Regions from separate parts of the Nocardioides sp. HDW12B genome, predicted to be linked through region 2. Evidence: predicted binding sites of a transcription regulator. Region 2 holds the regulator's gene; each other region holds the start of a gene.
What was found. The regulator LexA, encoded in region 2, represses DNA repair genes until DNA is damaged. The targets are predictions, from matches to a motif close to TCGAACANNTGTTCGA.

Region 1: the regulator LexA is predicted to act here: its motif matches at 2,521-2,536, upstream of G7072_RS09845 (HNH endonuclease signature motif containing protein).
Region 3: the regulator LexA is predicted to act here: its motif matches at 1,703-1,718, upstream of G7072_RS11630 (DUF6504 family protein).

The regions. Positions count from the first base shown of each region.
Region 1 is NZ_CP049867.1:2,096,801-2,104,730, reverse strand. It holds gene carB (carbamoyl-phosphate synthase large subunit) at 1-1,498, shown strand, start outside; gene G7072_RS09850 (rhomboid family intramembrane serine protease) at 1,618-2,235, shown strand; gene G7072_RS09845 (HNH endonuclease signature motif containing protein) at 2,600-4,030, shown strand; gene G7072_RS09840 (quinone-dependent dihydroorotate dehydrogenase) at 4,201-5,316, shown strand; gene pyrF (orotidine-5'-phosphate decarboxylase) at 5,316-6,197, shown strand; gene G7072_RS09830 (hypothetical protein) at 6,313-6,819, shown strand; gene mihF (integration host factor, actinobacterial type) at 7,123-7,461, shown strand; gene gmk (guanylate kinase) at 7,458-7,930, shown strand, end outside.
Region 2 is NZ_CP049867.1:1,503,603-1,511,532, reverse strand. It holds gene G7072_RS07165 (vitamin B12-dependent ribonucleotide reductase) at 1-960, opposite strand, end outside; gene nrdR (transcriptional regulator NrdR) at 1,119-1,607, opposite strand; gene G7072_RS07155 (lysoplasmalogenase) at 1,943-2,713, shown strand; gene G7072_RS07150 (LysM peptidoglycan-binding domain-containing protein) at 2,686-3,132, opposite strand; gene lexA (transcriptional repressor LexA) at 3,474-4,220, shown strand; gene G7072_RS07140 (MXAN_6640 family putative metalloprotease) at 4,389-6,023, shown strand; gene G7072_RS07135 (ATP-dependent DNA helicase) at 6,064-7,930, opposite strand, start outside.
Region 3 is NZ_CP049867.1:2,481,224-2,489,153, reverse strand. It holds gene G7072_RS11645 (hypothetical protein) at 1-567, opposite strand, end outside; gene G7072_RS11640 (sigma-70 family RNA polymerase sigma factor) at 564-1,037, opposite strand; gene G7072_RS11635 (YbaK/EbsC family protein) at 1,113-1,565, opposite strand; gene G7072_RS11630 (DUF6504 family protein) at 1,863-2,258, shown strand; gene G7072_RS11625 (SAV_6107 family HEPN domain-containing protein) at 2,246-2,773, shown strand; gene dnaE (DNA polymerase III subunit alpha) at 2,779-6,642, shown strand; gene G7072_RS11615 (methyltransferase domain-containing protein) at 6,725-7,501, shown strand; gene dinB (DNA polymerase IV) at 7,571-7,930, shown strand, end outside.

The DNA of each region.
Region 1 (7,930 bases), 590 kb from region 2:
GACCGTCTCGACCGACTACGACACCAGCGACCGGCTCTACTTCGAGCCGCTCACGCTGGAGGACGTGCTCGAGATCTACCACGCCGAGAAGGCCGCCGGCCCGATCGCGGGCGTCATCTGCCAGCTCGGAGGCCAGACCCCGCTCGGCCTCGCGCAGGGCCTCTCCGACGCAGGCGTCCCGATCGTGGGCACCTCGCCGGAGGCCATCAACCTGGCCGAGGAGCGCGGGGCCTTCGGTCACCTGCTGGCCGCCGCCGGGCTGGTCGCGCCCAAGCACGGCATGGCGACGTCGTACGTCGAGGCGCGCGGGATCGCCGCCGAGATCGGCTACCCGGTGCTGGTGCGGCCCTCCTACGTCCTGGGCGGTCGCGGCATGCAGATCGTGTACGGCGACGACGCTCTCCGCTCCTACATCGAGGCCGCCACCGAGATCAGCCCGGACCGGCCGGTGCTGGTCGACCGCTTCATCGACGACGCGGTCGAGATCGACGTCGACGCGCTGTTCGACGGCGAGGACCTGTTCCTCGGTGGGGTCATGGAGCACATCGAGGAGGCCGGCATCCACTCCGGAGACTCGGCGTGCGCGCTGCCGCCGATCACCCTGGGCGCGGCCGAGATCCTCCGCATCCGGGAGGCGACGCGCGCCATCGCCGAGGGGATCGGGGTGCGCGGGCTGCTCAACATCCAGTACGCGCTGGGCTCCGACGTCCTCTACGTGCTCGAGGCCAACCCGCGCGCCAGCCGCACCGTGCCCTTCGTGTCGAAGGCGACCTCGGTCTCGCTGGCCAAGGCGGCCGCGCGCGTGATGCTCGGCGAGTCCATCGCGTCGCTGCGCGAGGCCGGGGTGCTGCCCGAGCGTGACGGCGGCCAGCTGCCCGGTGACTTCCCGATCGCGGTGAAGGAGGCGGTGATGCCGTTCAACCGGTTCAAGACCGCCGACGGCACCAACGTCGACACCGTGCTCGGCCCGGAGATGAAGTCGACCGGCGAGGTCATGGGCTTCGACTCCGACTTCGGTGCCGCCTTCGCGAAGTCGCAGGCCGCGGCGTACGGCTCGCTGCCCACCGAGGGCCGGATCTTCGTCTCGATGGCCAACCGCGACAAGCGGACCATGATCTTCCCGATCAAGGTGCTGGCCGACCACGGCTTCGAGATCCTCGCCACCCAGGGCACGGCGGAGGTGCTGCGCCGCAACGGCATCGACGCCCGCGTCGTGCGCAAGCACTTCGAGGGTCGCGGTCCGAACGGCGAGCCGACCACCGTCGACCTCATCACCGACGGCGAGATCCACCTGATCGTCAACACCCCGCACGGGGCGACGGCCGGGTCCTCGGCGCGCGTCGACGGCTACGAGATCCGCACGGCGGCGATCCTGGCGGGCGTCCCGTGCATCACCACGGTGCAGGGCCTCGCTGCGGCGGTGCAGGGGATCGAGGCGCTGCGGCGCGGCGACATCGGCGTGCGCTCGTTGCAGGACTGGGCGCGCGCCACCCGCTGACCGAGCGGCCCTGGTCGCCGTGCCTCGCCGTGCGTCGCCGTGCGTCGGCGCGGGTCGGCGCGTCGCCGCCGCGTACGACGTACCGGGGGCGGCTGGCGCGGCCCGGCTACCGTCGAGTCATGAGCTGGCAGCAGGCACCCACCCCGACGCGGCGACGCCCGACGGCGGGCGCGGCGTTCCAGGTGATCCTGGTCTTCGTCGGCGCGCTCTACGTCGTGGAGCTGATCGACCAGCTGTCCGGGAGCTGGTTGCAGGACAACGGCGGCATCGAGCCACGTCAGGCCGAGGGCCTGGACGGGGTGCTGTTCGCCCCGGCGCTGCACGGGCCCTGGGACCACCTGATGGCCAACACCGTGCCGCTGCTGATCTTCGGCTTCCTGCTGCTGCTCTCCGGCGTGCGCCGCTGGCTGGTCGTGACGGCGGCGGTGTGGCTGGTCGGCGGTGCGGGCGTCTGGCTCACCGGAGGCACCGGGACGCTCCACGTCGGGGCGTCGATCCTGGTCTTCGGCTGGTTGAGCTACCTGTTGCTGCGCGGGATCTTCTCGCGCCAGGCCGGGCAGATCGGTCTCGGGGTCCTGCTGCTGGTGCTGTACGGCGGGGTGCTCTGGGGCGTCCTGCCCGGACAGCCCGGCATCTCGTGGCAGGGACACCTCTTCGGTGCGATCGGCGGCGGCCTGGCCGCGTGGCGGCTGGGCCGCATCGACCGGGCGACAGGGGAGTCCCCCGGCTGGCCGTGACGCGTCGACCGCGCGTTGGAGATCACCTGGCATCCGAGGGTCTGCCTGTGAGCAGCACTCTGGCGGGCGAGCGCCCCAAGCCCTGACGCCGCTACCTCCTCGAGCTCGATCGGATACCTCCAGGGGAGCCCCGAGTGTGGTCGGCGGCAGGTCGTCCACGCTCACCGCCGAGGGCAGGAACAGGACGACGGCGCGCACCACCGTGCAGGCCACTGGGCATGACGCTTACGCGTTCGTTCAGCGCGGAGCGGATGCAGGGAGCCGCGCGCACCTGACTTATGAAAAGCGAAGAAACTTTCGAATAAGGTCTCGGATCGTGAGATGTGGGGCCGATCCTGTCGGTGGGCCCGGGGACCCTGGATACATGACGACTTCGACGCCTCCCGGTGCGCAGCACCCCGATGTGCCGGGATGGCGTGAGTCCCGCCCGGACGGGGGCGCGCCGCGAGGTGGGCCGCTGGCCGCGCTGGGGAGGGCCGCGACTGCGGTCGACGAAGCGGCGGCGACGATGTGGGCCGCACGGTCCGGTGCTGAGCTGGTCGCCACGGTCGAGGCAGTGGCCCACCTCCGCGCGAAGCTCGACGGGCTGGAGCTCGCGGTCGCAGCCGAGCTGGAGGTCAGCCCGGCGGGGCAGCAGGCACTGAAGGACGACGGCTGGGCGTCGGCGAGGGACTTCCTGACGCACGCCGCCGGCGGTCGCCGGCGCAGCGGTCCCGCCACGGCACGGCTCGCCCGGCGGGTCCAGGGCCTGCCCAGCGTGGCCGAGGCGCTCGCCGACGGCTGGCTGTCGCGCACCCAGGCGCGCATCGTCGCGGAGGCGATCGAGCGGCTGCCGCAGGACGTCTCGCTGCGCGACCGCGCCGTCGCCCTGATGCTCGACGAGGCCACGCGGCTGTGCGCCGACGACCTCGAGACCGTCGGCCACCGCCTCGTCGAGACCCTCGACCCGACCGGAGACACCGCCCGCCGCGAGCGCGAGCTCGAGCGGACCGAGCGCTCGGCGCACCTCAACCGGTCCCTGCGCATCGGCTTCGACGGGCTGGGCGGAGGAGCGGGCCGCTTCAACGGCTCGAAGGAGGACCTCCTGCTGGTCTCGACCGTGCTGCTGTCGCTCGCCGCGCCGCAGCCGGCCGAGCCGGGCTCGTGCGGCGGTGACGGCGTCTGCGCCGACCTGCAGTGCCGGACGCTCGGCCACTCCGGACGCGACCTGCGCGACCACGGCGCCCGCATGTTCGACGCCCTCGTGCAGCTCGCCCGCACGGCCCAGTCGAGCGGCGCGCTCCCGCAGGGCCACGGAGGCGTCCCGCAGGTCGTGGTGACGATGGACCACGACGACCTCCGTGACGCCGTCGGACGGGCGACCACCACCGCCGGGGTGGACCTCGACCCGGCGACGGCCCGTCGTCTTGCGTGCGACGCCGACCTGGTCCCGGCCGTGCTGGGCGGCGACGGGAGCGTGCTCGACGTGGGGCGCAGCCAGCGACTGGTCACGGCGGCGATCTGGCTGGCCCTGGTCGTGCGCGACCAGCACTGCGCCTTCCCGGGCTGTCGCCGTCCGCCGGTCATGTGCCACGCCCACCACGTCGTGCACTGGGCGGACGGCGGCCCGACGAGCCTGGCCAACCTGGTGCTGCTGTGCGGCACCCACCACCGCATCGTCCACAGCACGCCCTGGCGGGTCCGGATCAGCACCTCCGACGCCCGGCCCGAGTTCCTGGTCCCCGGCAGCACCACGTGGGTGCGCGAGCGCGGGTGCGACCCGCCGGGGGAGCGAGAACGTCGGCCCGCCGCGTGAGGCGGGCACCGATCCCTTCGACGCGCTCGGTCCCCGGACGAGCGGGCCGTGCGGAGCGTGCCCGCTGGTAGGTTCGGCCCCCGGGACACCCCCACCGACACCGCTCACGAAGGGCAGACCGAGGACTCCATGACCCACGCCGCACGCCTGGCCACCAGGGAGCACCGGCCGTGACGGCGTACGACTGGGCCTTCCGCCACGCTGCCGTCCGGGTCGACGCCGAGAAGGCGCACCACGCCGGCTTCGCCGCCATCCGCGCCGCCCGTCCCGCGCTGGAGCCGCAGGGACGCCGGCTGCGGCGCGACCTGACGCCCGTGAGCGCGATGGGCCTCACCTTCCACGGCCGGCTCGGCCTGGCCGCCGGCTTCGACAAGAACGCCGCCGGCGTCGACGCGCTCGGGGGGCTGGGCTTCTCCTTCGTGGAGATCGGCACCGTCACCGGCCGTGCCCAGCCCGGCAACGACCGGCCGCGGCTGTTCCGCCTCCCCGCGGACGGCGCGATCCTCAACCGGATGGGCTTCAACAACGAGGGAGCAGAGGCCGTCGCGGCCCGGCTGAAGCTCCGGGCCGGCAGCCACGCGACCCGACCGGGTCGCCACCGCACCGGCGACCTCGTGCTCGGGGTGAACATCGGCAAGACCAAGGTCGTCAGCGAGGACCAGGCCGCCGCCGACCACGAGCGCAGCGCGCGTCTGCTGGCGCCGTACGCCGACTACCTGGTGGTCAACGTGTCCTCGCCGAACACGCCCGGCCTGCGTGACCTCCAGGCGGTGGACAAGCTGCAGCCGCTGCTGGCCGCGACACGGGCTGCGGCCGACGACGTGACGAGCCGGCGGGTGCCGCTGCTGGTCAAGATCGCGCCCGACCTCGCCGACGACGACGTGCTGGCGGTCGCCGACCTCGCGCTGGCCGAGGGGCTCGACGGCATCGTCGCCACCAACACGACCATCGCGCGCGACACACTCGTCACCCCCGCGGACGAGGTGGCCCGGCTCGGTGCGGGCGGGGTGAGCGGGGCGCCACTGACCGAGCGCGCCGACCACGTCACCCGGCTGCTGCGCGACCGGGTCGGGCCCGAGCTCACCCTGATCGGCGTCGGAGGCATCAGCACGCCCGAGGACGCCGTACGCCGCGTGCGGGCCGGCGCGACCCTGGTGCAGACCTACACTGGCTTCGTCTACGGCGGACCGACCTGGCCCGCCCGGGTCCAGCGCGCCCTCGACCAGGACCTACGAGGGGCCGGAACCCCATCCGGCGCGGCCGGATCGACGAGCGGAGACGCCTGATGGACCCCTTCGGCACACGGCTCGAGGCCGCCCTCGACCAGCACGGACCGGTGTGCGCCGGGCTCGACCCGCACGCCTCGCTGCTGTCGGCGTGGGGCCTCGACGACGACGCCGACGGCGTCCGCCGCTTCTCGCAGGCGTGCGTGGAGGCGTGGGCCGGCCGGGTTGCCCTGGTCAAGCCGCAGTCGGCGTTCTACGAGCGCCACGGCTCCGCCGGGATCGCCGTGCTCGAGGAGACCGTCGCCGCCTTCCGCGCCGCCGGCACCCTGGTGCTGCTCGACGTCAAGCGGGGCGACATCGGCTCCACCGCGCAGGCGTACGCCGAGGCGTACCTCGACCCGGCCGCCCCGCTGGCGGTCGACGCCATCACCGCCAGCCCCTTCCTCGGTGTCGGTTCGCTCACCCCGATGGTCGACCTGGCCCGGGCCCACGGCGCAGGGCTCTTCGTGCTCGCCCTGACCTCCAACCCCGAGGCGCCGCAGGTGCAGCTGGCCCGCACCACCGTGGGGCCGGACGCCGGGCGCACGGTCGCGACGACCGTGCTGGCAGCGCTGGCCGAGCTGAACGGTGCGACGCCCTCCGGCGCCTCGGGCGGCGCCGCGAACGCGCCCCTGGGGTCGTTCGGGGCCGTGGTCGGGGCCACCGTCGCGCCGAGCGAGGAGCTGACGGCCGCGCTCGACTTCGGGGGACCCGTCCTCATGCCGGGCGTCGGAGCCCAGGGCGGCACCGTGGCGGCCGTGCGCGAGCTCGCGGGGCAGGCGCGGCAACGGGTGGTGCCGTCGGTCAGCCGCGAGCTGCTCGGCGCCGGACCGGACCCGCAGGCGCTGCGCGAGGCGGCTGCGAGCCTCAACGATACGTTCCGGGCAGCGCTCCGTGGCTGACCGGTCGACGGGTCCAGCTCGTCCGGCCTGCCCGGCTCGTCCGGCCCGCCCCGCCCACCCGTTCCGCCCGGCCCGGCCGCTTCGCTCACTGCGGCGACGCGGCCCGGCGGTCGTGGTGGCGGTGCTGCTGCTGGCCGCGACGGCGGCCTGCGGCGGCGACGGCGAGCAGGAGGACTACTGCGCCAGCTTCCTCGACCGGCGTCAGGAGCTCTCCGACCTCGCCGCCCGCCAGAGCGAGGCCGCCAAGGACGGCGAGGGCGTCGACGTGCTGTCGCCGACGCTGGCGGCGTTCGAGGACCTGCGCGACCAGGCCCCGACCGAGCTGCGCGACGAGTGGGACACCCTGGTGTTCGCCTACCGCGACCTGGCCGAGGCGGTCGAGAGCAGCGGCCTCGACCCGGTCGAGTTCCAGGTGGGGGAGGTGCCCGAGGGGCTGGACCCGGCCGACCGCAAGACGCTGTCCCGGGTCGCCAGCAAGCTCGGGGCTCCTCGGGTGGTCGAGGCGGCCAGCGGGATCGAGGGCTACTCCGCCCAGGTCTGCGAGGACGGGGGCGAGGACCAGGGCGGGGACGAGGGTGGGGAGGACGGCGCCGTCGAGGACGCGCCGACCGAGGAGCCCTGAGCCGGGACCGCCCCGGCTCGATCCCCGGCTCGATCCGCGTCTCGATCCGCGTCTCGATCCGCGTCTCGATCTTCGTCACGACCGCCGGCCCCATCCGCGGCCCCATCCTCGGCTCGATCCCGGCCTCATCCCGGCCGGATCCCCAGCTCGATCCTCGGCCCGATCGCCGGCCGATCCCCTCCCGATCCCCTCCCGATCCCCGCCCGATCCCCGCTGCGTCGCGTCGCGTTTGCGGGGCGCGCGAGGCCGTGGCTAGATTGCCCCTGTCCCTGCCCGCCCTCGACCGACAACGAGGTGCCCCCTGTGGCTCTGCCCCGGCTCAGCCCCGAACAGCGTCAGGCGAACCTCGACAAGGCGGCCGCGTCGCGACGTGAGCGGGCCGAGGTGAAGAACCGGCTGAAGCACTCGGGCGCGTCGATCTTCGAGGTGCTCGAGCAGGGTCGCTCCAACGAGGTCATCGGGAAGATGCGCGTGATCGACCTGCTCCAGTCGATGCCCGGTCTGGGCAAGGTCCGGGCCAAGCAGATGATGGAGCGGCTGGCGATCTCCGAGAGCCGGCGCGTCCGAGGTCTGGGCAGCAACCAGCTGGCGGCGCTCCGGGAGGAGTTCGCGCGCCGGGAGCAGGGCACGAGCCAGGGGTGAGCGGTCGGCTCACGGTGCTCGCCGGCCCCACGGCGGTCGGCAAGGGCACGGTGGCGGCGTACGTGCGCGCCCACCACCCGGAGGTCTGGATCTCGGTGTCGGCCACGACCCGTCCCGCACGTCCCGGCGAGGTCGACGGGGTGCACTACCACTTCGTCGCCCCCGAGACCTTCGAGGCGATGGCGCAGCGCGGCGACCTGCTCGAGTGGGCGGTCGTGCACGGCCGCCACCGCTACGGCACGCCGCGCGGCCCGGTCGAGGAGGTGCTGGCGCAGGGACGGCCGGCGCTGCTGGAGATCGACCTGCAGGGCGCCCGGCAGGTGCGCGCCTCGATGCCGCAGGCGCGCTTCGTCTTCCTCAAGCCCCCGTCGTGGCAGGAGCTGGTCAACCGGCTCGTCGGCCGGGGCACGGAGTCGGAGGAGGAGCGGACCCGCCGCCTCGAGACTGCGGTGGCCGAGCTGGCCGCCGA
Region 2 (7,930 bases):
ACGGGCGTCGACGGTCTCGATGACCTCGCCGGTGCCGCGGGCGCGCAGCCCGAAGTCGGTGCCGTCCTCGACGGCGCGCATGAACTCGTCGGTGACGCGGACCGAGTTGTTGGCGTTCTGGTACTGCACCGAGGTGATGTCGCGACCGCCCAGGTCCATGTCGAAGCCGGCGTCACGCAGGGCGCGGATCTTGTTCTCCTCGCGCGCCTTGGTCTCGACGAACTCCTCGATGTCCGGGTGGTCGACGTCGAGGACGACCATCTTCGCGGCCCGACGCGTCGCGCCGCCGGACTTGATGGTGCCCGCGGAGGCGTCCGCGCCGCGCATGAAGGAGACCGGGCCGCTGGCGGTGCCGCCGGAGGACAGCAGCTCCTTGGAGGAGCGGATGCGGGAGAGGTTGAGGCCGGCGCCGCTGCCGCCCTTGAAGATGAAGCCCTCCTCCTTGTACCAGTTCAGGATCGAGTCCATCGAGTCGTCGACGGAGAGGATGAAGCACGCCGAGACCTGCTGCGGCGACTGCGTCCCGACGTTGAACCAGACCGGGGAGTTGAAGGAGAAGTACTGGTGCAGCAGCAGCCAGGTCAGCTCGTGCTCGAACACCTCGGCGTCGGCGGGGGTGGAGAAGTAGCCGTGGTCGACGCCGGCCTTGGTGTAGGTCTTCACCACGCGGTCGATCAGCTGCTTGAGGCTCCACTCGCGCACGTCGGTGCCGACCGCGCCGCGGAAGTACTTCGTGGTCACGATGGTCGAGGCGTTGGCGGACCAGAAGTCCGGGTACTCGACACCGCGCTGCTCGAAGACGGCCTCGCCGGTCTTCCAGTTCGTCTGGACGACGTCGCGACGCTCCCAGGTCACCTCGTCGTAGGGGTGCGCGCCCTCCGTGCTGAACACGCGCTCGATCGCGATCCCGGTCGCCTTGCGGCCCCGCTGCTTCGCGGGTCCGGACACCGTCTCCGTCATGCCGACTTCCTCTCCCTTGAGTGGGCTGTTCTCCATGGTGGCCGACTGCTCCGACACATCTCGGTCGGGCGGTCGTCGTGCTGACTGCAGGGGAAGCCTGCGAGGGAAGTGGTACGCCCGGCACACAGCTTCCCCACTGTGTGCCGGGCGGTCTGGGGTCAGCCCGACGCGGGCTGGGCGGGGACGGGCTCGGCGTCCCGGGCGCCGTCGAGGCGCAGCAGGGCGATCTCGGCCTCGAAGTCCGCGGCGGACTCGAAGGCGCGGTAGACGCTGGCGAAGCGGAGGTAGGCGACCTCGTCGAGGGCGCGCAGCGGACGCAGGATGGCCAGGCCGACCTCGTGGGCGGGCACCTCGGCCCACCCGTCGGCGCGCAGCGCCTCGTCGACGCACTGGCCGAGGACGGCGAGCTCGTCCTCGGTGACCGGACGCCCCTTGCAGGCCTTGCGGACCCCGCTGATCGCCTTCTCCCGCGTGAAGGGCTCGGTGGCGCCGGAGCGCTTGACCACCACGAGCTGCATCTGCTCGACGGTGCTGAAGCGGCGCGAGCACTCCGAGCACGTACGACGACGCCGGATGGCGCCCCCGTCCTCGGCGACACGGCTGTCGAGGACCCGGGTGTCGGTGTGCCGGCAGAAGGGGCAGTGCATCGGTCCGGATCACCTCCCGAGAGCCGTCCCAGGCCCTCCGCTGTGGAGGAACCTGTGTAGTGAGTGGGGATAAGTGGTCACTGCCTGTGGAGTACCAACCACAATCTGTGGAGAACTACACCGCTGTAACTACTAGATGTAGGGAACCGTACGCCCGCGGCCCCCGACGTGCAACCGTTCGCCGCGACTTCCTTGACGTCGGCGGCCGGCGACGCCGGCCTCCAGGGGTAAAACCGCTGGTCACCCCCCGGATGTTCCCGCGACGTGCTCGTCGAGCCATCGGCGCGTCGCCGTTCCCCGGGCGCGTCGCCGCCGGGTCCGTCACGATGGGTGCCGTGCCCCTGCCTCCCCCGACCCGTCGGGCCTACCTGGCCCTGTCCGTGGTCGACACCGCCCTCGCGGGACTGGGTGCGCGAGGCGCCCGTCGCGCCACCAAGCCGCTGCTCATGCCCGTCCTCGCCCACGGCTTCGCCGCGTCCACGCGCGGCAGCAGCCTGCCGGTCCGTCGGGCCACGCTTGCAGCGCAGCTGCTCTCCGGCTGCGGTGACGTCGCCCTCCTGGGACGGGGGAAACGCCCCTTCCTGGCCGGCCTCGGCAGCTTCCTGGCCGCGCACGGCGCCTACGTCGTCGGCTTCACGAGCCTGCGCAGCCCCGCTCCGCTCGACCCGGCCGCGACCCGAGGACCACGGCTGGCGGCTGCGGCCTTCCTCGTCGCCGGACCGGTCCTCGCCCGGGCCGCCGGGCGCACCTCCCCCGGTCTGCGCACGCCGGTCCTGGTCTACGCGGGTGCCCTGTGCGGCATGGTCGCCACGGCCAGCCGGATCGGCCCGCCGGCCGACGCTGCGGCGCGGCGCCAGGTCGTCGCGGGCACTGCCTTGTTCCTGGTCTCGGACGGTCTGCTCGGCACCCGGGAGTTCCTCCTGCCCGACAGCGCCACCGGGGCCACAGGGGCCGCGGGAGCCGGCGGGACCACCGCGGCTCGACGGATCCTCGACGTCGCGGTCATGGCCACCTACACGGCTGCCCAGGGCTTGATCGCGTCCGGCGTGGCCGACGCCGTCCATCCCGACCCGACCGGTCAGGCAGCCGGGACCGCGAGCACCTGACCCTCGACCAGCACGCTGCTGTCGAGGTGGTTGAGCTGCTCGATCTCGAGCATGACGGACCGGGTCTCGCCGGGGCCGCCGACGCGGGTCGCGATGCCCCAGAGCGTGTCGCCCTGCTCGACCACGACCTGCTCGGTCGCCGGCGCACCGCGCTCCCCGGTGGCCACGGAGCCCGAGCTCACGACCAGCGAGAGGCCGAGGATCGCCCCGAGGATCAGCAGAGTCACGACCCAGCGGCCGCGACGGGTGAGCCGCACCCCCGGCGCCGAGCGCGCACCTGCGGCCCGCGGGGCCGTCGGAGCGGTGCGCGTCGAGGGAGAGCCGTGCGCAGCCGGGTGACGTCGCGCGTCGGGGACGGCGCGCGCCACCGGAGTGGTGCGGGTCGAGCGGGTGGGGCGGGTCATCGTCATGGTGCTCATCTCGGGCCTCCTCGCCTGAGGGGCGGCGGTCGCCGCCCGGTCGGGATGTCTGTCGTCCACGACCCCGGTTCTAACGAGACCCCCCGACACATCCCCGGGAGCGGGTCCCGGCGCGGTGTCGAACGGACGTTCGATCGAACCTGTGTTCGACCATAGGGGCGCGGCGAGCCCCGCGCAAGGGTTTGGTCGAACAGGTGTGCGAACAGTTCTGGGCGTCGGCGACCCCGGACCCGGGAGCCCGGATGGCGGACGACGCGACACGCGCGGTTCGAACACATGTTTGAAGACGGTGAGGGGGACGACTAACGTGCCGACCACGAGTTCGCCAGAGAGGGAGCACCATGGCCACGAGCGGGGACACCCCCACCAGCAAGCGCACGAGCAGCGGCCGCGGACGAGCGGGGAAGGCTGCCACCGGCACCTCTCCGGTGGTCCGGGAGCTGCCGGACGGCCCCCCGGACGCCAGCGGCCTGACCCCGCGCCAGCAGCGCGTGCTCACCGTGATCCACGAGTCGGTCAGCAGCCGTGGCTACCCGCCGAGCATGCGGGAGATCGGCGAGAAGGTCGGGCTCACGAGCTCGTCGTCGGTCGCGCACCAGCTGCGGACGCTCGAGGAGAAGGGGTTCATCAAGCGTGACCCGAACCGTCCTCGCGCGCTGACGGTGTCGCTGCCCTCGGAGCAGGACGAGACCGGCATCAACGACGCCCGCCCCACCCCGACGTACGTCCCGGTGGTCGGTCGCATCGCGGCCGGTGGCCCGATCCTGGCCGAGGAGCGCGTGGAGGAGGTCTTCCCGCTGCCCCGCGAGCTGGTCGGCGACGGCACCCTCTTCCTGCTCGAGGTCGTCGGCGACTCGATGATCGACGCCGCCATCTGCAGCGGCGACTACGTCGTCGTGCGCCAGCAGCCGAACGCCGAGAACGGCGAGATCGTGGCCGCCCTCATCGACGGCGAGGCGACGGTCAAGACCTTCCAGCGCAAGGACGGCCACGTGTGGCTGCTCCCGCACAACGAGGCGTTCGAGCCGATCGACGGCACGCACGCCACCATCCTGGGCAAGGTCACCACGGTGCTGCGCCGCATGTGAGCGCTGCGCGCGACCCGCTCGTCACCGGACCGCCGGGAGGATCGCCTCTCCCGGCGGTTCGGTGCGTTCAGGTTGCAGCAGGCCGGGGCTCAGCACAGGATGGGAGCACCCCGCCCGGTGGCAGGCCCCGTGTCGCCATCCCTCCCCGATCCTCCAGAGGACTTCGTCGTGCGCCTGCCCCTCCCCCTGCGTCGCGTGTCCGCGACGGCTGCCGCCGTCGCCACGCTGGCCGCGCTGCTCAGCGCGGCCCCGAGCGCGTCCGGCGCCGGCGAGACCTCGCCCGGTGGCTCGTCGTCCGCGCCCGGCCGCCCGTTCGACCGCTCGAGCGGCCCGGTGTCCGCCGACGAGCGCCGTACGGCGGCGCGCACCCTGGCGGAGGCGCGAGGTCTCGGCGCGCGACCGGACGCCTCATCGGAGGGCCGCGAGGCCAGCATCGTGCTGCGGGACCTCGCGCTCGCCCAGGACGCGCTGGCGCCCGAGGACCGCGAGGTCGCGGAGCGCATCCTCGCCCGCCCGACGGCGAGCGGTGGCGACGGCTACCTCGACTACGCCGCCGACGCGGACGTGACCAGCGACTGCGTCGTCAACCCGGTGCCCTCGTCGAACTTCTGCGTCCACTGGGCCCGACGCACCGCCGACGCCCCGCCGTCGGCCGACAGCGACTCCGACGGCGTCCCCGACCAGGTGGAGACCACGCACCAGGTCCTCGACACGGTCTGGAGCCGGATCGTGACCCAGGGGACCTACAGCGCGCCACCGGCGGACGGCACCGGCCCCGGCGCCTACCGCAACCGCTTCGACGTCTACCTCGGCGACATCGGCGCGGACCCGCAGCGTCTCTACGGCTACTGCACCCCCGAGAGGGTGCTCAGCGCCTACCGCTCCACCAGCTACTGCGCGCTCGACGACGACTTCAGCACCAGCCAGTTCCCGGGCACCTCACGCGGCAACCTGGAGGTCACCGCCGCGCACGAGTTCTTCCACGCCGTGCAGTTCGGCATCGACTACGCCGAGGACGGCTTCTTCATGGAGAACTCGTCCACGTGGATCGAGGACGAGATCTTCGACGACGTCAACGACAACCGGAACTACTTCGACGACAGCGCGCTGGCGTGGCCCGGGGACCCGCTGGACCTGGCGGAGAACTGGTACGGCAACTGGATCTGGCTGCGCTACCTCACTGAGCAGTTCCCCGAGGAGAACGGCACCGGGCTGCCGGTCCTGGTCAAGCAGGCCTGGGACCGCACCGACGACTCCGCCGGGTCGTTCTCGGTCCGGGCCCTGGCCCAGGCCGTCACCGCCCGCGGCGGCAGCTTCCCCGAGCTCGTCGCCGACTTCGCGACCGCCAACCGGTCACCTGCGACCTCATACGAGGAGGGCGCGGTCTACCCCTCGGCGCCCGCCGCCCGCACCGTGACCGTCGCCTCCCCCGTCACCGGCAGCGAGACGATCGACCACCTCGCCGCTGCCACCATCGAGGCGCGCCCCTCGGGGACGCTGCGCCCGGGCACCGACCTGCGCGTCGTCGTCAACGCCCCGAGCCTGCCCGCGGAGCTCCAGGTCAACGTGACCCGTCGCCTCTACGGCGGGCAGGTCGTCACCCGTGACCTGACCCTGAACCGCGACGGCAACGGCAAGATCCGGGTGCCCTTCGCCACCGGCGACACGACCGCCGTGGACGTCACCCTGGTCAACGCCGGGCGTGACTACCGCTGCCGGGTCCGCGGTCCGTTCGCCTGCCAGGGCTTCTCCCGCGACGAGAACCGTCGCTTCGACTACGCCCTGCGTCTCGTCGCCCCCTGAGCGACCAGCCCCCTGCGGACCCGCTCTGCCCGCCGCGGGCTCAGCCGGCGGCGAGGCGCGCGAGCGCGCCGAGCACGACGGTGCGGTCGGTGGTGCGCCACAGCGGCGGCAGCGAGGCCTGCAGGAAGCGCGCGTACGTCGTGCCGGACAGGCGGGGGTCGAGGACGGCCACCACGCCCCGGTCCTCGGAGGTCCGGATCAGGCGCCCGGCGCCCTGGGCCAGCAGCAGCGCGGCGTGGGTCGCGGCGACCGTCATGAAGCCGTTGCGACCGGCCCGGTCGGCGGCCCGCTGGCGCGCCGACATCAACGGGTCGTCGGGTCGCGGGAACGGGATGCGGTCGATGACGACCAGCTGGCAGGTGTCGCCCGGCAGGTCGACGCCCTGCCAGAGGCTCACGGTGCCGAAGAGGCACGTGTGCGGGTCGGCGACGAACTGCTTGGTGAGCTCGGGCAGCTGCGCCTCTCCCTGGGCCAGGATCGTCAGGTGCGGCAGTCGCTCGCGCAGCGCCTCCGCGGCGACGGTGGCGGCCCGCCGGCTCGAGAACAGCCCCAGGGTGCGACCGTCCGCGGCGTCGACCAGGTCGACGATCTCGTCGATCTGGGCCGGGCCGAGGCCGTCACGACCCGGGCGAGGCAGGTGCGAGGCGACGTACAGGATCCCCTGCTTGGCGTAGTCGAACGGCGAGCCGACGTCGATGCCGCGCCACGGCTGCGCCGCGTCGTCGTCCCCGGGCTCCTCGCCCACCGCCACGCGCTCGGCGGCCACCAGGCCGAGGGTGCCGGCCAGCGTGTCGAAGTCGCCGCCGAGCTTGAGGGTTGCGCTCGTGAACACCACGGTCTTGCTGGCCAGCAGCCGGTCGCGCAGCTGGCCCCAGACCTGCAGCGGCGCCACGGACAGGCCCGGGCCGCCGCGCGCCGGCTCCCGGTCGCTCGTCCACACCACGTCGGTCGACAGCTGGGCCGCCATCCGCTCCGCGGTGGCGAAGACCTCCTGGACCCAGGCCTTGGCCTGGGTGGCGCCGGCGTCGTCCCCGGTCTCCTTGCCGAAGCCGGACACCAGGGCGCGCGCGGCGTCGCGCACCTGGGCCAGGGCGACGGCCAGCTCCTCGGGCATGGAGTCGACGCGCCCCGGCGCGCAGCCGGCGATCGCGTCGCGGAGGGACTCCGCGGCGTCCCCGAGGTCGTCGGCCTCGATGCCGCTGACGTGCCGCTCCGCGCGTCGGGTCGCGCGTTCGACCTGCGTGGGCGTCAGCTCCTGGGTGGAGGCCTGCGTCACGCGGGCGGTGAGCTCGTGCGCCTCGTCGACCACCACGACGTCGTACTCCGGGATCATCGGCACGCCCTCGATGGCGTCGATGGCGAGCATGGAGTGGTTGGTGACCACCACGTCGGCCCGGGACGCCTCCTCGCGGGCGAGCTCGGCGAAGCACTCGGCGCCGAACGGGCAGCGTGCCGCGCCCAGGCACTCGCGCGCCGAGACCGACACCTGGCGCCAGGCCCGGTCGGTGTGGCGGGGCGCGCCGTCGCGGTCGCCCGCCCCACGGCGCTCCGCCTCCTCCTCGGCCCAGGACCGCAGCTCCAGCACCTCGGAGCCCAGCGAGCCCGTCGGCAGCTCGACCAGCGCCCCCTGGTCGTCGGGCACGCCCTCACGGATGCGGTGCAGGCAGGCGTAGTTCGAGCGCCCCTTGAGCACGGCGTACGCCGGGGTCCGCGCCAGCACGTCCTGGGAGGCCTGGATCAGCGCCGGGAGGTCACGCTCGACGAGCTGGTGCTGCAGCGCCAGCGTCGCCGTCGCGACCACCACCCGGTCCTCGTGCAGCAGCGCGGGCACCAGGTAGCCGAGGGACTTGCCGGTGCCGGTGCCGGCCTGCACCAGCAGGTGGGTGCGGTCCTCCATGGCGCCGGCG
Region 3 (7,930 bases), 980 kb from region 2:
CTCGGCCTCGTCGAGCGAGACGCGGACCTGGTCGACGTCCGGGTGGAGCGCCCCGGCCCACAGCATGCCGTCGCCGACGGACTGGCCGCCGTCGGAGACGTAGGTCTCGTCGGGGGAGGCGTCGACCGTGCGCGGCGCGCAGCCGTCCGGGGTGGGCGGACCGAGGACGTAGCCGAAGCCGTTCCACTCCTGCCCCACCACGTTGTCCTGCTCCGCGAGCGTCATGATGCCCGACGGGCGGCCCGCGCACCGGGGGACGTCCGGGCCGTCGACGACCCAGTAGCGCTCGCCGTCGATGCTGCCGCTGATGATCGGGTCGGCCGGCGGGATCCGGTCGACGTACTCCGGCCCGAGCCCCACCACCGCGGCGGCGGCCACGGGCACGGCGACGGCCGCCGCCGCGGCGCCCAGCACCAGGCGCCGGCGCCGCCGGGGGCGGAGCGGGGTCACGGCCGGCCGGTCGGCCGGCTCGTCGCGGACGGTGTCGGCGACCGCGGACAGCGTGCGGCGCAGGTGCTGGTCGAGCTCGTGGTCGAGCTGGTGGTCGGTCGGGGGTCGTGCGGTCATGACAGGTCCTTTCGGAGGCGGGCGTGCGCGCGGCGGAGGTCGGAGCGCACGGTGCTCGGCGGGCGGTCGAGCAGCTGGCTGATCTCCACCAGGGCGAGGTCCTCGTAGTAGTGGAGGACGACGACGGCCCGCTGGGCGGCGGGCAGGCGCGTGATGAGCGCCCAGGTCTCGTCGAGCTCGGGGATCGACGTGACCGGTTCACGCTCCACCCGCGTCAGCCGTCGTCGCCGGTAAGCACGACGCTGGCCGTCCTTGGCCCGGTTGACGACGGTGCGGCGCAGGTAGGCCGGAGGGTCGAGGATCTGCTCCCAGCGCGGCTGGGCGTCCGCGAAGGCCGTCTGCACGAGGTCCTCGGCCGTCTCGCGGGACCCGGTCAGCAGGAAGGCGAGCCTGAGCAGGGGGAGCCGCAGCTCGAGGTAGGTCTCCTCGAGCGCCGAGGGCTCCTGGCTGCTTCGCATCGGGTGGGTCACACCCCTCATGTCGTCCGAGGACGCCCCGACGTTGCACCTCGCGGCGATCCCGGGGCGATCCCGTGGTCGCCGGGGTCAGTTGACCGTGATCTCGGTGGCCCCGGTCATGCGCCGCAGCTCGTCGTACGTCGTGCTGAAGACGGAGGCGGGGTGCCCGGCCGCGGCCCAGATCTCGGGGTACTGCCGCAGCGCGGTGTCGAGGTACGTCGGCACCGGGGCCGGGTGCGCGAGGGGGGAGACGCCGCCGATCACCTGGCCGGTGTGGGCGCGCACGAAGTCGGGCTTCGCCCGGGTCAGCGGCGGCAGACCCTGCTCGGCGGCGACCTTGGCGGTGTCGACCCGGTGGGCGCCGCTGGTCAGGAGCAGCACAGGGGAGCCCGCGGCGTCGAACAGCAGGCTGTTCGCGATCGCCCCGACCTCGCACCCGAGCGCCGCCGCGGCGAGCACGGCGGTGTGGACCGTGTCGGGCAGCACCACGATGCGGCCGGTGCCGCCCGCCGCGGTCCAGGCGGCGCGGAAGGCCGCCATGCCCGGGTGTGCACGGGGCCCGGCGTGGTCGGTGGGGTCGGGGGAGGAGCCAGGGGGCGGGGCGCTGGTCACGAGTTCTCCAGGGGGCCGGCGACGTGTTGACGTGGTGTCGGGGGTGGGGTGTACCTTCGGATTGTTCGAACACCTGTTCGAACGATCCGGTGGGAGTGACCTCGACCCCCACTCCCACCGGACACCCTGCCACGACGCACGGACGGGCGGGGCGGCGTCGGTCGGCGCCGGTCGGGGTCGGTGGAGGGGTCGGTCGAGACGGTGGAGACGGTGGAGGTGGCGCGCATGCGCAGGTACGACGACCCGGTCGAGGTGCGACGAGGGATGGTGACGGGCGAGCAGGGCCCGGTGGAGGGGCCGGAGCAGTTCCTGTGGCACGGCCGGCTGTGGAAGGTGTACGACGTCGTCGGTCACTGGCGCGAGACCGGAGCCTGGTGGCAGTCGCGCGAGGTGGCTCCGGTGCTGGGCGCCGACCCGGGGGCGAGCGCCCCGGCGGGCACTCCCGCAGGCACGGGGACCGGCGGGACCGGCACGGGCGGCGCGTCCGTGTCCGACCTGCTGGCGCAGCGGGAGGTCTGGCGCGTCGAGGCCGGTCGCGGGGCGGCCACCGGGCGGGGCGTGTTCGACCTCGTCTTCGACTGGGCCCAGGGCAGCTGGCTCCTCACCCGGTGCTGGGACTGATCGCCGTGACGTCGCTCGCCGCACCCGCGGCGCCCACCACCGCCACGACGCCCACGACGCCCGCCGGTCCGCCGCCCGGGCTGTCGGGGTTCGACGTGCCGGCCGCCACCTTCGCCTACCTCGCGCGGGCGGCGACGTCCCTGCAGGAGGCGATCACGGCCCCCGACGTGGGCATGCGCTACGCCACCGCCCACGTCGCGGCGCTGCGGGCCACCGCCGCGCTGCTCGCCGCCCGCGCCCGGCCGACCGCCCCGGTCCGGGGACGCGCCCGGGCCCAGCGCAACGCCTGGGTGCTGCTGGCCGAGGTGGCTCCGGAGCTCGCCGAGTGGGCCGCGTTCTTCTCGGCGGGCGCGGCGAAGCGCGCCGCGGCCGAGGCCGGCTCCCGACGCGCGGTCACCGAGCGGGAGGCCGACGACCTGGTCCGCGACGCCGACCGCTTCCTCGGCATTGTCGAGGAGTCGCTCGGTCTCACCCGGCACGTGCCGATCCCGGCCACGCTGGTCCAGGTGGGCTGAGCCAGGTGGGTGACCCCTTCGTCCACCTCCACGTGGCGTCGGGCTTCTCGCTGCGCCACGGGGCCTCCCCTCCGGGGGTGCTCGTGGAGCGGGCGCTCGAGCACGAGATGGACACGCTGGCCCTCACCGACCGTGACGGCACCTACGGCGCCGTCCGCTTCGCCAAGGCCTGCCTCGCGGCCGGCCTCAAGCCGGTCCTGGGCGTCGACCTCGCGCTGGCGCCCAGCGGACTGGTGCCGGGGCCGTGGTCCCGCGAGGAGGCGCGGACACCGGTCCGGAGCCCCACGCGGGGCGGCGCCTTCCGGGACCGTCGCCTGCCGCGGGTCACGTTCCTGGCCACCGACCGCTCGGGCTGGGCCGCCCTCTGCCGGCTCGTCTCCGCCACCCACCTCGCCGGGCAGCGGGGCGAGCCGGTGTGCTCCCTCGACCTCGTCGCGGAGCACGCCGCCGGGCGCGGGGTGCTGGCCCTGCTCGGGCCGGCGTCCGAGGTCGGGGCCGCCGTCGCGGCGCAGCGCCCCGACCGCGGTCGGGCGGTGCTCGACCGGTGGCGCGAGCTGCTCGGACCCACCGACGTCCTGGTCGAGCTGGTCAACCACCGGGTCGCGGGCAACGGGCCCACCTCGGCCTCCCACGCGGCCCGGATGGCCGGCCTGGCCACGACGGCCGGAGCAGGCGTGGTGCTGAGCAACGCGGTGCGCTACGCCGACCGCACCGACGCGGTGACGGTCGACGTCCTCGACGCCGCCCGCCGCCTGGTGCCGCTCGACGTCCGCCACGTCGACCGGGCCAACGCCGAGGGGTTCCTCAAGTCCGGCAAGGAGATGGCCGAGGTGGCCGAGGAGGTCTGCCGCCTGGCCGGGACGGGCCGCGGCAGGTCGGCCGCCCGCTCCCTGCTGGCCCGCACCCGTGCGGTGGCCGAGCGGTGCGCGCTCGACCCGCGCGCCGACCTCGGGCTGGGCGAGGTGCACCTCCCCGAGCTGGAGGTGACCGACCCCGGGGCCCGGCACCGTGGCGCCGACGAGGTGCTGCGCGTGCGTTGCGAGGCCGGGATCGGCCGGCGCTACGGCACGGCGCCGCGCCAGCGCATCTGGAAGCGGCTCGAGGACGAGCTGCAGGTCGTCGGCGGTCTCGGCTACGCCTCCTACTTCCTCACCGTCGCCGACGTCTGCGGCATGGTTCGCGACCTGGGCATCCGCTCGGCCGCGCGCGGGTCGGGGGCCGGCAGCCTGGTCAACTACCTCCTCGGGGTGTCCGGCATCGACCCGATGCGCCACGGCCTCCTCATGGAGCGCTTCCTCTCCCCGCTGCGCCGGGCCCTGCCCGACATCGACGTCGACGTGGAGTCCGAGCGCCGCCTCGAGGTCTACGACGCGATCCTCGACCGCTACGGCGGCGAGCGGTGCGTCGCGGTCTCGATGATGGACACCTACCGGGTCCGCCACGCCATCCGCGACGTCGGCGCCGCCCTCGGGATGCCCGGCGGGGAGATCGACGCGATCGCCAAGGCGTTCCCCCACATCCGGGCGCGGGACGCCCGGGCGGCGTTGCGCGAGCTGCCCGAGCTGCGGGCCTCGGGGCTGGGGGAGGAGAGGCTCGGACTGCTGTTCCGCCTCGCGGAGCGGCTCGACGGGCTGCCCCGCCACGTCGCGATGCACCCCTGTGGCGTGCTGCTCTCCGACGCCACCCTGCTCGACCGCACCCCGGTGGAGGCGAGCTGGGCCGGCTACCCGATGAGCCAGTTCGACAAGGACGACGTCGAGGACCTCGGGCTGCTCAAGCTCGACGTGCTCGGCATCCGCATGCAGTCGGCGATGGCGCACGCGGTGGCCGAGATCCGCCGGGTCGACGGCGTCGAGGTCGACCTCGACGACGAGGCCCAGGTGGCCTTCGACGACCGGCCTACCTACGAGCTCATCAGCTCCTCGCGCACCCTGGGCTGCTTCCAGATCGAGTCGCCCGGGCAGCGCGAGCTGGTCGGGAAGTCCGGCCTCGACAGCTTCACCGACGTCATCACCGACATCTCGCTGTTCCGGCCCGGTCCGGTCAAGAGCGACATGATCACGCCCTACCTGGAGGCCAAGCAGGGGTGGCGGATGCCCACCTACCTCCACGAGGATTTGCGCCCGATCCTGCGCGAGACCCGCGGCGTGGTCGTCTACCACGAGCAGGTCATCGAGATCATCGCGCTGTTCGCCGGGTGCACCCTGGCCGAGGCCGACGAGGCCCGCCGCGCCCTCGGCGACACCGACGGCATGGCCCGGACCAGGCTCTGGTTCGTGCCCCGCGCGATGGGGCGCGGCTACTCCCGCCACGTGGTGGACGCCGTCTGGGCCGTCCTGAAGGCCTTCGGCTCGTTCGGGTTCTGCAAGGCCCACGCGGCGGCGTTCGCGCTGCCGACCTACCAGTCGGCCTGGTTGAAGACCCACCACACCGCGCACTTCCTCGCCGGGGTGCTCACCCACGACCCCGGGATGTACCCGAAGCGGCTGATCCTCGACGACGCCCGCCACTTCGGCGTGGCGGTCCTCGGCCTCGACGTCGACGCCAGCGGGGCGACGTACGTCGTGGAGCGGCTCGACGCGGACCCGGACGCGGACCCGGACCCGGACGCGGACCCGGACCCGGAGGCGGGGGGCCGCCCGGTCCGCTACGGCATCCGGCTCGCGCTGGCGGAGGTCACGGGCATCTCCGAGGCCGAGGTCGCCCGGGTGGTGGCGGCGCGGCCCTACGCGTCGCTGTCCGACTTCTGGCAGCGCGCCCGGGTCTCACGCCCGGTCGCGGAGCGGCTGGTGCTGGCGGGTGCGTTCGACCGGATCTACGGCATCGGTGACGGCGGCGGTCTCGCGGCCCGCGGCCGGGTGACCCGTCGCGACCTGCTGCTGCAGGTCTCCGACCTCGACCGCTACACCCGCGCGACCCGCCGGGCCGGCCGCAACGCCGTCCGCGCCGGCCGCACCAGCCGCGCGCTCGCCTGGTCCGGCACACCCCGCGCCCGCACCACGGCCGAGGTGCGGCTCGACGAGGCCGCCTCGCGCAACAGCAGCGACCCCCGCAACCGCGACGCCGCCCGCGAGCGGGGGGAGACGTCCGAGCGCGGCGGCGTGTGGGCGGCCGCCCGGTCGCAGTCCCGCGCCGCCGCGGTGCCCGAGCCCGTCGACTCGGTCCAGCTGACTCTCGACCTCGGCGACGCCCCGGCGGAGGCGCTGCACACCGGCGAGGTCAGCGGTCTGCCCGAGCTCGACCGGGAGGAGCGGGTGCAGGCCGAGCTGGAGATCCTGGGGCTCGACGCCAGCCGTCACGTCATGGAGTCCTACGCCGACGTGCTGGAGGCCCTCGGCGTCACGCGGGCAGCAGGCCTGCTGGAGCAGCGCAGCCGAGCCGAGCTCCTCGTGGCCGGGGTCAAGGTGGCGACACAGACCCCGCCCATCCGCTCCGGTCGTCGGGTCGTGTTCCTGACCCTCGACGACGCCACCGGGCCCGTCGACGCCACCTTCTTCGAGGACGCCCTCGCTCCCTACGCCTCGACGGTCTTCGGGTCCTGGCTGCTGCTGGTGCGCGGTGACCTGCGGCGCACCGGTCGTCGCGGCGTCTCCGTGCGGGCCACCGGGTGCTGGGAGCTGGGGGAGGTGCGCACCGCCTGGCGCGCGGGGGGCACCCCCGCGGTGCAGCGGCTGATGGCACCGCCTGCCGCCGAGCAGGCGGACCGGGCGGACGGGTCTGAGGGTGCGGCCGACGGCGTGCGGCGGGTGCTGGTCCACTCGACCGGCTTCCGGCTCTCGCCGTACGCCGACGTCACGCCGGCCGGTGACTCCCCGGCCTCGGCGCCACGCAAGCTGTGGCACTCCTCGCCGGGGAGCTCGGGGCAGTGAGGGCGCCGGCCCCCGCACCACCAGCTGCAGCCGCAGCCGCGCCCGCGCCGGCGTCCGGGAGCGGGGCACTAGGGTGGGCGCCATGTCGGCCCCGGGCAGCGCGCGCTCCACGCAGAGCGCCCACCACCGTCGCAGCTCTGCCCGCACCGCCGTCGTCTGGGACGCCCTGCGGCCGCTGCTCGGGCAGGACGAGCCGCTCGAGGTCCTCGACATCGGGGGCGGCACGGGCGGGTTCGCCGTCGGGGTGGCCGAGCTGGGCCACCACGTGGTGGTCGTCGACCCCAGCCCCGACGCCCTCGCCACGCTCGCTCGCCGCTCCGCGGAGGCGGGCGTCGCCGACCGTGTCCGCGGCGTCCAGGGCGACCTGGCCACCCTCGCCGACCTCGCGCCGGCCGACGGCGCCGACGTCGTGCTCTGCCACGGGGTGCTCGAGGTGGTCGACGACCCGCGCGCCGCGCTCGCCTCGATCCACGACGTGCTGCGGCCCGGAGGCACGCTCAGCCTGCTGGTCAGCCAGCGGCACGCCGCTGTGCTCGCCCGGGCCATGGCCGGCCACTTCCGGCAGGCCCACGAGCTGCTCGACGCCGACGGCACCACCGACGCCGGCACGATCGGCGAGACCACCGGTCCGCGCCGCTTCACCGCCGAGGAGATCCGGTCGCTGCTCGCCGAGGTCGGGCTGGGCGAGCCCACCCTCCACGCCGTCCGGGTGTTCGGCGACCTCGTGCCCAGCTCCCTGGTCGACCTCGAGCCGGGGGCCGCAGCCGCCCTCGCGTCGCTGGAGCAGGCGGTCTCGACCCGTCCGGAGTACCTCGCCCTCGCCACCCAGGTCCACGCCCTGGCCCGTCGCGGCGACTGAGCGTCCCCCGCAGGCGGCTGCTCGGAGCGGTCGCGACCGCCGGGCTGCGCGCACGTCCGGCAGGTCGGCATGAGCGGGGCGGGCGACGCCCGGGCCCCGGCGCCTGTCACGTCCGAGGACTGTCCCTACCTGCACGTCGACATGGACGCCTTCTACGCGGCGGTGATGACCCGCGACCGGCCCGAGCTGCGGGACCGGCCGGTGGTCGTCGGCGGCGGTGACCGGGGCGTGGTGCTCTCGGCCAGCTACGCCGCCCGGACGAGCGGGGTGCGATCGGGGATCCCGATGACCCGGGCCCGCAGGCTCTGTCCGACGGCCCTGGTCATCCGCCCCGACTACGACCTGTTCACCACCGTCTCGATCTCGGTGATGGAGATCTTCCGGCGCGTCACCCCGGCCGTCGAGGCGCTCTCGCTGGACGAGGCGTTC